Linked DNA regions of Roseiconus lacunae. The protein of the gene in region 1 binds, or shares a complex with, the protein of each later gene. Links are inferred from orthologs where the notes say so. Each region holds a gene or a part of one and is shown on either strand. Other genes may lie near its edges.

Region 1 (2,901 bases):
GCTTTTGCAAGACAGCTAAGAACGATAAATCACCGGCGGTCGGCCGGCGTGGAGGCTTGGCGTTTGAAGCGCGACGTCGCCCCGAGCCCTTCTAGACGGCGGTGTCTGGCAACGGGCTGAAACGGCGCCCGATAGCCGGTTCGGCTAGTGAATCGGGCTGGCCGCCCCGTCTTGATAGACTTCCTTGACGCGTGAGAGCGCCTGGATGAAGTGCTCGATCGTGGGGGTGCGTTCGTCGACTTTCGGTTCGATCATTTGCATGATCGCCCGCGAGAGGTGCGGATTCACATTCTGGCACGCTTCACCGAGTGGCATCGGAGGCGACGTATCATGATGGAGCGCCGCCCGGCCGGTGACTTCCTCACCTTGCCAGGGATGCCGAAACGCGATCAGGCAGTAATACGTTACTCCGAGTGAAAACAAGTCGACTCGTTTGTCGGTCGCCCTTCGACGAACGATTTCCGGTGACATGTACAACGGCGTCCCGGTGCGATTCCCCGGAGCCATGTACGGGGGTAAGGCGGGGACGGTCAAGCCAAAGTCGATCAGTTTGACGTCTTCACGATCCGGGGTCAGGATAAAGTTTCGCGGGCAGATGTCGCGGTGGATGAATTCCATCGAATGGACATACCGTAGCGCTTCGGCCATCGACTGAATCAGTTCTAAACGCCGTCCTTCGACGTGCTCTTCCTGCTTCTTGACGATGATGTTCTGCATACTCGGCCCGGCGATATACTCCATGATTAACACCGGATTTCCGGTGGTGGAGACGCCGACTTCGTAGGTTTCGACGACGTTGCGATGACGCATCTTCATCGCGATTTCGCCTTCGGAAGGCTTTTTCAAATGGCGGAAGCGTGCTTCAAATGCCTCGACCTTTTCCGGGTCCAAGACCTTCACGCCGACGATTCTTCCGTCGTTGTGTAGGTCCTTGGCCGCGAAGAACTTTGCCATCGTCCCGGTGACCGCCGTTCGCTCTAGCGCGAAGCGTTCCTTGAGATCGATTCGGCCGCCACCGCCAGATTTGCCGCTGCCGCCAAGCATCGATTTGACGGAATCAAAAATGCCCATCGAGTGTGGCCTACTTACCGCAGTAATCGATCGCGCGGGCGATTTCAGTTTTGAGGTTCTTGCGAGTCACGATGCGATCGATGTAGCCGTGCTCGAGCAAAAACTCACTGGTCTGAAAGCCTTCGGGCAGTTCGATCCCGATCGTTGCCTTGATCGTCCGCGGACCGGCAAATCCGATCAGGGCTTTCGGTTCGGCAAACACCAAGTCTCCCAGTGACGCGAAACTAGCCGCGACGCCACCCATCGTCGGATTGGTCAGGACGCTGATAAACAACCCGCCCGCCTTGTCGTACTTGGCAAGCGCCGCGCTGACCTTGGCCATCTGCATCAACGAAAGGATCCCTTCGTGCATCCGGGCACCACCACCGCTGGCACTGATGATGATCAGCGGTAAATCTTGGGTCGTCGCATGTTCGATCAGTCGGGCCAGTCGCTCGCCGACGACCGATCCCATGCTGCCCATGATGAAAGCGCTGTCGGTCACCGCCAACGCCACCCGACGGGCACGGATCATGCCGGTTCCGGTCAGTGCCGCGTCGGTCAATCCCGTGCGTTTTTGCTCGCCTACCAAGCGGTCGGCGTAACGTTTGCGGTCGGAAAACTCCAGCGGATCGGTCGGCCGCAAGTGTTCGTTCATCGGTTCGAACGTGCCTTCGTCGATCACTTGTTTGATTCGGTCGGTCGCCGAAACGTAAAAGTGATGCTCACACTTGGGACAGACGTTCAGCCGTTGTTCGACTTCCTTCTTGTAAACACTGGTCCCGCAACCAGGGCACTTCAACCACAATCCTTCCGGGACGCCACGTTTCTTGGTCGGCCCCGTGGTTCCTTCTGTCGATTCGGGCATCTTGCGGCTGGACTGTGTTTTGCTGGATGAAGTTTTGCTGGATGAAATTCGGTTGGACGAGTTCGGGCTGTCCGATTTGGAACTGGTTTGGGAATCGAGTGTCGCCATACGCAATTATGAAGCCGGGAAGACTCGGTCACGGCGGCGAGCCACGTCATTCGATCGGAGCCGCCAAGCCGTCGGGAATTTTTCTTGAATCATGCTAAGAGACGGACCAGTTTAGCTGAACCCGGCCATTTTCTCAGCCCCAAAACAGCCGGCCCCGCCGTTCGGGGAGTCCGCCACCGGTTTCGCCCGCTGCAGCTCGGCCGACAACCGGGTTCCCTGACAAGCTTTTCCGCCGAAAACGGTGTATCCTATCGAAGCAAACGCAGTGGCTGACGCGGCGTTTCAGTTTGAATTCAGGATTTCGCAGGACGCTGGGCCGAAAACCTTGGCTTTTTAATTTCATCCGAAGTGCGACGAACATAGTCGCCTTTTGCTCCGCAAAAGTAGCGATGACGTGCGCAGCTTTCACGGAGTGAAAGGTGACGATGGGCTGGACCGAAAGCCTCGGCGGCTTCCGCTACGGGGCGAAATCTGAATTTGAATCAGGCACAAACGCTTGTGGGTCACCGCCGCAAAATTTGCTTCCCTAAGATTCCTTCCCCTACTCACCCCTCCCATGATGTGTTTTCCTCAAACTTACGGTGGTTGGTTCTCCCGGACGGTCGCCGCTATCGCCGCCGTGACGTTGTTTGCGTCCGGGCAACTTCGCCAATCTGACGCGGCAGAAGTGTTCGTCGAATGCGAAAGTTTCGATTCGTTGGGAGGTTGGAAGCTGGACACCCAGTTTATCCAACAGATGGGTTCGCCATACTTGCTCGCCCATGGACTCGGCAAACCCGTCGACGATGCGGTCAAACAGGTCGAAGTCTCAGAATCTGGGACGTATCGGGTTTGGGTTCGCACGTTTGATTGGGTCGCCCGCTGGGACGCCGAAG
Region 2 (3,016 bases), on another replicon or contig:
CTTTCAGGCCGCCCCCTGGAGCCCATTGGCAGGAGCCCATTGATCGATGCAACCCTACGACTATGTCATGCTAGCAATCCTCGTCGGCGCGGGCCTGTTTGGCGCCGTGAAGGGATTTGCATGGCAACTAGCATCGATCTCGTCGATTGTGGTCAGCTACTTCGTTGCGTATCGATTTCGCGAGCCGCTGAGTCAATCGATCGAGGCCGAGCCGCCTTGGGATCTATTCCTGGCGATGTTGATTCTGTTCATTGGCACATCGCTGGTGATATGGGTCGCATTCAACATGGTGCGTGAGACGATCGACCGAATGCGACTTAAAGAATTCGATCGTCAAATCGGCGCATTGTTTGGACTAATTAAAGGAGCGCTGTACTGCACGCTGATCACGCTGTTCGCGGTCACGCTAATGGGCGACGCGATCCGATCACAAATCGTCGCCAGCAACAGCGGACGCTTCATCGCTCGGAATCTAGACCGCAGCGAATCGGTGATCCCTCCGGAAGTCCATCACTTTTTGCAACCGTACTTGGAGCGATTCGACGCCGAATTCGAAAACGCTCCCGAGCAACCCAACGCGACACAGTCGGCCGCACAATCTGCGGCAACCATTCAGCGAAACGTCACGCAGTCGGCGATGCGATGAACAGACGCAGGGCACAGCAAAATCCACCGGCGCGGAACAGGCGATCGGCGCACGAACTTGCTCAAATACGGGAAAAATCGCACTGCGAATACAACATAAGAGTGATTATCGGACGTTGCAAATAGGGCGGTTTTGACCGGTTTGGCCAATTCCTAACCGACCTGCGACCATCCACGGTGGTCGTTCGTTGCTTCGCTGCCGAGCCAAACGCATGGACCTCGGCTGGCCTAAGACGCCACACTGGAATGAATACTCAGCCGCTAAACGGCCGGACACACAGATCACGAAAAACAACGCGACCGCCCCTGCGGCTTGGTTGTCGACAACCAAGCGCGGGCTGCAATTGCTTGGTTGTCGACAACCAAGCAAACGTCACGATCACGCCTCGGCAAGCTCAGCTTGCCCTTCCATAAACACGCCGATCTGACGAAATTTTTCGTAGCGTGAATCGAGCAACTCGTCGACCGATTTGGTCTCCAGATCGGCGAGCGTCTTCGCCAGGTACGACTTCAAACGCGACGCCATTTGGTGATGGTCACGATGTGCCCCACCGAGCGGTTCTTCGATGACATCATCGACGACACCCAATCGCTTCAGATTGTCGCTGGTGAATTTCAATGCCGTCGCGGCTCGCGGTGCGTGCTCGTGACTTTTCCACAAAATGCCCGCGCAGCCTTCGGGACTGATGACGCTGTAATAGGCGTGCTGCAAAACCGCGATCCGGTCACCGACGCCAATTCCGAGTGCGCCGCCGGACCCACCTTCGCCGATGACGACGCAGATGATCGGAGTCTTCAACTGGCTCATCTTGAACATGCTTTCGGCGATCACCTGAGCCTGTCCTCGTTCTTCGGCACCGACGCCCGGATAGGCTCCGGGTGTATCGATGAAGCAGATCAACGGCAGTTTGTACTTTTCCGCCAACCGCATCTTCGTCATCGCCTTGCGATAGCCTTCCGGATGGGCGCAGCCGAAGTGGCACGCGGCACGTTCCTTGAACGTTCGACCTTTCTGGTGTCCGAGCACCATGACCTTGAAGCGATCCAGCTTGGCAAATCCGGACAACATCGCGCGGTCATCACCGAAGTGCTTGTCGCCATGCAATTCGACAAAGTCATCGAATGCCAGATTCAAATAGTCTGCCGTATAAGGCCGATTCTTGTGTCGCGCCACCTGCACCGTTTGCCAGGGATCCAACCCCGAGTAAACGTCGCGCAATTGCTTGACCAAATCCAAACGCAGCGATCGCAACTCTGCCTCGGCAGATTCGTTGCGATCGGTTTGCCGTTCGAGCACATTGATGCGGTTTTCGGTTTCCGCAATTTCCAATTCAAAATCTAATCCGGGTCCGGCCATTTATTGTTAGTCCTGTTCGGGATCGAGTTCATCGGCGGTTGGTTTGCGGATCATATCGTCCGCACCGCGAATGCCTGGCAAGTGGTCAAACACGCTGACTTCGGGCTTGCGAGGCCGTTTGTTCCAAAGCTCCATGGAGCGAACTTCTTTCAGTACATCCCACATCGACTGGGGACGACTACCTGGCGACTTCGCCATCATTCGCTTGACAATATCGGCAAAGTCTTTTGAGACGTTGTTGTTGTAAGCGATCGGGCTAGGTACTTGGGCGTTGAGGTGTTTGTTGAGCAAATCGTTCGGTGTGTCTCCGGTGAACGGTGGCTTTCCGGTCGCCATTTCAAACAAGACACATCCAAACGAATAGATATCGGTTCGCTCGTCACAGACCTTACTGCGGATTTGCTCGGGAGCCATGTAGCTGCGAGTTCCCTTGGCGAGCCCACCTCGGTGGAACAGTTTTCCGAGTCCGGTTTTCTTTTTCTCGCTGATCGTGAAGTCAATCAGTTTTGTCTCGCCGTCGCGGCTGACCAAAAAATTATCCGGCTTGACGTCCAAGTGAATCCAACCTCGGGTATGCATGTAGTACAACCCTTCGCCGGCCTGCTCGATAATTTTGTTGAGCATGTAGGCGAGTGAATCCGGGCCGCGGCGCAGCGCCTGTTTGAGGTTCAATTCGCTGAATAGTTCGAGCACCAAGAACGGTCGCTCGTTGGCATAAAGATGGTCAAGGATCCGAATGATCCGCGGGCTGTTCTGCAGGTCTTGCCCGACGTTGTACTCGTGCTTGAGCAAGTTGACTTCGCCTTTGTCCTTGGCGACCGATCCCTTCAAGATTTTTAGCGCGTAGCGCTGATTGTCATTTTCGTCGATCGCTTCCCAGACTTCGGCGGTGGAGCCGGAACGGATGAGTCGGGCCAGGCGATAGGGGCCGAAGAAGTCTCGGGTCTTTGTCATTAGATTTCGGTGCGAAAAGCTCGTGCGTGATTCCGGCTCGTCATCATAGTTCACCGCCCT
Region 3 (2,775 bases), 350 kb from region 1 along the record:
TGGAAATCCCCTCGGTTTGAATTTCTGCCAGGGCTCGTCGCATCGTCGCGATCGCTTCTTCACGCGTCGGGCGATGGACGATCAGTTTTCCGATCATCGAGTCATAGTGGGGCGGCACGCAATAGCCACCGTAGACGTGCGAATCAAAGCGAACGCCCAATCCACCGGGAGCATAGAACTTGTTGATCATGCCCGGATTGGGCATGAAATTCTTGTCGGGGTTTTCGGCGTTGATCCGGCATTCGATCGCATGACCGGTGACGGTGATCTCGTCTTGTGCGAACGAAAGCTTTTCACCGGCGGCGACACGGATTTGCTCTTTGATCAAGTCAACTCCGGTGATCATTTCTGTCACGGGGTGTTCGACTTGGATCCGCGCGTTGACTTCGATGAAGTAGAAATCGTCGTTTTGGTCGACGATGAATTCAACCGTTCCGGCGTTGCTATAGTTGGCTCCGCGGATCATCCGCACGGCGGCTTCGCAAATGGCGTTGCGTTTTTCGACCGGCAGGTTGGGGCTGGGCGCCTCTTCGATCAGCTTTTGGTGGCGGCGTTGGACGCTGCAGTCGCGTTCGAAGAGGTGGCAGACGTTACCGTGTTGGTCGGCGATCACCTGAACTTCGACGTGTCGCGGCGAGGTGATGAAGCGTTCTAAGTAAACGCCGCCGTTGCCGAACGCGGCCTGCGCTTCGGTGCGGGCTTGGGTGAGCGCTTTTTCCAGCGAATCGGCATCTTCGGCGACCCGCATGCCTTTGCCACCACCACCGGCGGTTGCCTTGATCAGCACGGGAAATCCGATCTTGTTTGCCGTTTCGATCGCCTTACTGTCGTCCTCGATCAGGCCATCGCTGCCGGGGACAACGGGGACATCATTGGCGATCGCCATCGAGCGGGCGGTGTTTTTGTCGCCCAACTTTTCCATCGCGTCCGGGCTAGGGCCGATGAATTCGAAGCCGCTTTCCCGGCAAACTTCGTTGAAGTGTGCGTTCTCGGAGAGGAAGCCATAGCCGGGATGGATCGCGTCGGCCCCGGAAACCTCGGCAGCCGCGATGATCTGGTCGATCTTCAGGTAGCTTTCGGCGCTCTTCGCTTCGCCCACGCAGTAGGCTTCGTCGGCCAACTGGACATGCATGGAATCTTTGTCGGCGGTGCTGTAAACGGCGACCGAACCGATTCCCATCTCTCGCAGGGCGCGGATCACTCGGACCGCGATTTCGCCGCGGTTGGCGACTAATACTTTTTGAAACACGGTGAATTAGTTATTCGGTTGGATGCGAATCAAGGGCTTGTTGAAATCGACGGCTTCTTGGTCGGAAACCAGGATCTCGACGACGCGCCCGCTGCATTCGGCCGGGATTTCGTTGAACACCTTCATCGCTTCGATGATGCAGACAATCGTGTCGGCATTGATGTTCTGACCGACTTGGACGAACGGTTCCGCCTCGGGGTTCGGTTTGGCGTAGTACGTCCCGACCATCGGGGAATTGATGGTGATGGTTCCGTCATCGCCACCGCCCGCCGGTGCCGCCGCGCCACCGGCCGGGGCCACGGGGGCCGCCGGTGCCGCCATCGGAACCGCCGCCGGTGCGACCGGAATCGCAGTGCCACGGCCCAACTTAATTCGGTCGTCTCCTTGTTGGAGATCCACTTCGGTCAAGTCGTGTTCTTCCATCAACTTGACAATATCCCGGATGCGGTCGAGTTCAAAAACGCTCTCGCCGCTGGATTGCTTGCCTTTACTCATGCCTGTCTCGTCAGGTGAAGATCGTGTGATTGGCGGAGGTTTTACAGGATCAGATGACAATCATCGAGTCCCTTTGGAAATCCGCTGAGGACTTCATTTCCGTCTTCGGTGACCAGGATGTCATCTTCGATTCGGATCCCAAACTCCCCTTCAAAATACACCCCGGGTTCGACGGTGATCACCATCCCCGGCTGAAGAATGTCCTCGCTGACCCCAGATAGGCGGGGGGATTCGTGGATTTGCAGTCCCACGCCGTGCCCGAGTCCATGCACAAAATACTCGGCAAGTCCCGCTTTTTTTAGTACCGATCGCGAGGCTTCGTCCACCGATTTTGCGGTCGCACCGGGCCGGATCGCGTCGATCGCGGCGAGTTGAGAATCGAGCACCGCTTGGTATGCCCCCGCAAATTTCGCCGGCGGATTGCCGTAATGAAAACACCGCGTCAGGTCGCTCGCATAGCCACCCAGTTTGGTGCCCCAGTCGATCAGCAGCGTCGAATGGTCACCCAGAACGGTCTGGTCGGGACTGTAGTGAGGCTTCGCACCGCCTGGGCCGGCCCCGATAATTGGGTCGAAACTGAAACCCGTCGCGCCGAGTCTTCGGATGGTCGATTCCAATTCGTACGCGACCTCGAGTTCCGTCCAGTCTGGCCCGAGCTTGGCGAGCACCGATTGTAACGCCCGCTCGTTAATCCGGACCGCACTGCGAAGCACTTCGATCTCTTCGCTGTCCTTGATCATCCGTTGCTTCAGCAAGACGCCGCTGGTATCGACCCACTCAATTTCGGGCAGTTTTGACTTGATCGCGTTAAACCCGGCGACGGTCATGCTGTCCGACTCGATTGCGATTTTCTTTGCCCCCGATCCGGCTAACACGTCGGCGGTAAAGGCGTCGGGACGCTGTGACGGCGACTTGATTTCGTAACGCAAGCCAGGGCATTCTTCGTCAAGTTGTTCCTTATATCGGCCGTCGCTCAGCATCAACGCCCCGCTGCGGCTGATCAACAGTGACGAACTGTCGCCGGTGAAACC
Region 4 (2,869 bases), 350 kb from region 1 along the record:
AAGGGGAGTTTGGGATCCGAATCGAAGATGACATCCTGGTCACCGAAGACGGAAATGAAGTCCTCAGCGGATTTCCAAAGGGACTCGATGATTGTCATCTGATCCTGTAAAACCTCCGCCAATCACACGATCTTCACCTGACGAGACAGGCATGAGTAAAGGCAAGCAATCCAGCGGCGAGAGCGTTTTTGAACTCGACCGCATCCGGGATATTGTCAAGTTGATGGAAGAACACGACTTGACCGAAGTGGATCTCCAACAAGGAGACGACCGAATTAAGTTGGGCCGTGGCACTGCGATTCCGGTCGCACCGGCGGCGGTTCCGATGGCGGCACCGGCGGCCCCCGTGGCCCCGGCCGGTGGCGCGGCGGCACCGGCGGGCGGTGGCGATGACGGAACCATCACCATCAATTCCCCGATGGTCGGGACGTACTACGCCAAACCGAACCCCGAGGCGGAACCGTTCGTCCAAGTCGGTCAGAACATCAATGCCGACACGATTGTCTGCATCATCGAAGCGATGAAGGTGTTCAACGAAATCCCGGCCGAATGCAGCGGGCGCGTCGTCGAGATCCTGGTTTCCGACCAAGAAGCCGTCGATTTCAACAAGCCCTTGATTCGCATCCAACCGAATAACTAATTCACCGTGTTTCAAAAAGTATTAGTCGCCAACCGCGGCGAAATCGCGGTCCGAGTGATCCGCGCCCTGCGAGAGATGGGAATCGGTTCGGTCGCCGTTTACAGCACCGCCGACAAAGATTCCATGCATGTCCAGTTGGCCGACGAAGCCTACTGCGTGGGCGAAGCGAAGAGCGCCGAAAGCTACCTGAAGATCGACCAGATCATCGCGGCTGCCGAGGTTTCCGGGGCCGACGCGATCCATCCCGGCTATGGCTTCCTCTCCGAGAACGCACACTTCAACGAAGTTTGCCGGGAAAGCGGCTTCGAATTCATCGGCCCTAGCCCGGACGCGATGGAAAAGTTGGGCGACAAAAACACCGCCCGCTCGATGGCGATCGCCAATGATGTCCCCGTTGTCCCCGGCAGCGATGGCCTGATCGAGGACGACAGTAAGGCGATCGAAACGGCAAACAAGATCGGATTTCCCGTGCTGATCAAGGCAACCGCCGGTGGTGGTGGCAAAGGCATGCGGGTCGCCGAAGATGCCGATTCGCTGGAAAAAGCGCTCACCCAAGCCCGCACCGAAGCGCAGGCCGCGTTCGGCAACGGCGGCGTTTACTTAGAACGCTTCATCACCTCGCCGCGACACGTCGAAGTTCAGGTGATCGCCGACCAACACGGTAACGTCTGCCACCTCTTCGAACGCGACTGCAGCGTCCAACGCCGCCACCAAAAGCTGATCGAAGAGGCGCCCAGCCCCAACCTGCCGGTCGAAAAACGCAACGCCATTTGCGAAGCCGCCGTGCGGATGATCCGCGGAGCCAACTATAGCAACGCCGGAACGGTTGAATTCATCGTCGACCAAAACGACGATTTCTACTTCATCGAAGTCAACGCGCGGATCCAAGTCGAACACCCCGTGACAGAAATGATCACCGGAGTTGACTTGATCAAAGAGCAAATCCGTGTCGCCGCCGGTGAAAAGCTTTCGTTCGCACAAGACGAGATCACCGTCACCGGTCATGCGATCGAATGCCGGATCAACGCCGAAAACCCCGACAAGAATTTCATGCCCAATCCGGGCATGATCAACAAGTTCTATGCTCCCGGTGGATTGGGCGTTCGCTTTGATTCGCACGTCTACGGTGGCTATTGCGTGCCGCCCCACTATGACTCGATGATCGGAAAACTGATCGTCCATCGCCCGACGCGTGAAGAAGCGATCGCGACGATGCGACGAGCCCTGGCAGAAATTCAAACCGAGGGGATTTCCACCACCGCTCCGTTCCACGATGTCGTGCTGCAGCACCCGCTGTTTGTCGAAGGAAAGCACGACACCAAGTTCGTCGAACGCGAACTGATGGGCAACTGAGTTGACTGATTCGGCGTTGATCGGTTGGCTGATCGGGTTAGCGGTGGTTCCGCCGCTGATCATCAGTCTGATCAGCTTGTACCCGGTCCGCCGATTCGCAAGTCAGCTCGGATTGATCGCCAACCCGGGCGGTCACAGTACCCACACGAACGTCACACCGCTGGGCGGTGGAATCGGGATATGGCTGGGGATCATCCTCCCGATGATTGGCGGCACCCTGATCGTTTGCGGTATCGATCTCGGCTTCCATCAATCGCTGGGACTGCCGGATTCGGTCACCGTCTTTTTCTCCGGCATCCGCTCGCGACTGGGCCAGCTTTGGTGCCTACTCGGTGCCGGCACCGTGCTGTTCGCTTTAGGGATCTGGGACGATCGACGTGGTGCCCCGGTTGGATTGCGTCTCTTGATCGAGTTTGGCGTCGCCGCGTTTGTGGTCTACGTCATGGGCTTTGGCTTGACCGCGTTTATTGGGGCTCCGGCGCTAACGAATTTGTTGTCGGTGATCTGGATCGTCGCGGTGATCAATTCGTTCAATATGCTTGACAACATGGACGGGTTGTCCGGTGGTGTCGCCGCGATCATCGCCGCGTCGATGGCCGCGGTGATGCTGACCACGCCGGGCAGCGGTGGTAGCTTACCGCAACTATTCGTCGCCGGTTTACTGCTGTGCGTTTGCGGTTCGCTGCTGGGGTTTCTTTGGCATAACCGACCGCCGGCAAAGCTGTTCATGGGTGATGGCGGAAGCTATTTGGTGGGATTTCTGATCGCGGTATCGATGTTGATGGCAACCTTCGCATCCGAACCACGCCCCCATGCGGTGCTCGCGCCGATCTGCGCGATGCTGATCCCGATGTATGACATGGGAACGGTGTTGTG

What was found.
Region 2: the proteins of accD (region 1) and FYC48_RS16695 are in contact, whole or in part, in a solved structure (PDB 8UXZ), measured with the Escherichia coli proteins. The link is inferred for Roseiconus lacunae from one-to-one orthologs.
Region 3: the proteins of accD (region 1) and accB are in contact, whole or in part, in a solved structure (PDB 8UXZ), measured with the Escherichia coli proteins. The link is inferred for Roseiconus lacunae from one-to-one orthologs.
Region 4: the proteins of accD (region 1) and accC are in contact, whole or in part, in a solved structure (PDB 8UXZ), measured with the Escherichia coli proteins. The link is inferred for Roseiconus lacunae from one-to-one orthologs.

Annotation. Positions count from the first base shown.
Region 1 is NZ_VSZO01000001.1:468,801-471,701, reverse strand. The notes cover bases 1-2,851. They hold accD (acetyl-CoA carboxylase, carboxyltransferase subunit beta), read right to left. Parts: upstream 1,919-2,851; coding sequence 1,082-1,918; downstream 1-1,081. Other genes in these bases: FYC48_RS01630 (FAD-dependent oxidoreductase), read left to right, coding at 2,583-2,851; FYC48_RS01640 (serine/threonine protein kinase), read right to left, coding at 145-1,071. In the rest of the region: more of FYC48_RS01630, read left to right, coding at 2,852-2,901.
Region 2 is NZ_VSZO01000012.1:99,405-102,420, forward strand. Bases 14-2,979 are described here. They hold FYC48_RS16695 (acetyl-CoA carboxylase carboxyltransferase subunit alpha), read right to left. Parts: upstream 2,003-2,979; coding sequence 1,025-2,002; downstream 14-1,024. Other genes in these bases: FYC48_RS16690 (CvpA family protein), read left to right, coding at 47-646; FYC48_RS16700 (serine/threonine-protein kinase), read right to left, coding at 2,009-2,956. UniProt on the Escherichia coli protein: Component of the acetyl coenzyme A carboxylase (ACC) complex. First, biotin carboxylase catalyzes the carboxylation of biotin on its carrier protein (BCCP) and then the CO(2) group is transferred by the carboxyltransferase to acetyl-CoA to form malonyl-CoA.
Region 3 is NZ_VSZO01000001.1:817,658-820,432, reverse strand. Bases 1-2,725 are described here. They hold accB (acetyl-CoA carboxylase biotin carboxyl carrier protein), read right to left. Parts: upstream 1,745-2,725; coding sequence 1,256-1,744; downstream 1-1,255. Other genes in these bases: FYC48_RS02820 (M24 family metallopeptidase), read right to left, coding at 1,786-2,725; accC (acetyl-CoA carboxylase biotin carboxylase subunit), read right to left, coding at 1-1,249. Also shown: more of FYC48_RS02820, read right to left, coding at 2,726-2,775. UniProt on the Escherichia coli protein: This protein is a component of the acetyl coenzyme A carboxylase complex; first, biotin carboxylase catalyzes the carboxylation of the carrier protein and then the transcarboxylase transfers the carboxyl group to form malonyl-CoA.
Region 4 is NZ_VSZO01000001.1:818,538-821,406, forward strand. The notes cover bases 1-2,819. They hold accC (acetyl-CoA carboxylase biotin carboxylase subunit), read left to right. Parts: upstream 1-646; coding sequence 647-1,993; downstream 1,994-2,819. Other genes in these bases: FYC48_RS02820 (M24 family metallopeptidase), read left to right, coding at 1-110; accB (acetyl-CoA carboxylase biotin carboxyl carrier protein), read left to right, coding at 152-640; FYC48_RS02835 (MraY family glycosyltransferase), read left to right, coding at 1,995-2,819. Outside these bases: more of FYC48_RS02835, read left to right, coding at 2,820-2,869. UniProt on the Escherichia coli protein: This protein is a component of the acetyl coenzyme A carboxylase complex; first, biotin carboxylase catalyzes the carboxylation of the carrier protein and then the transcarboxylase transfers the carboxyl group to form malonyl-CoA.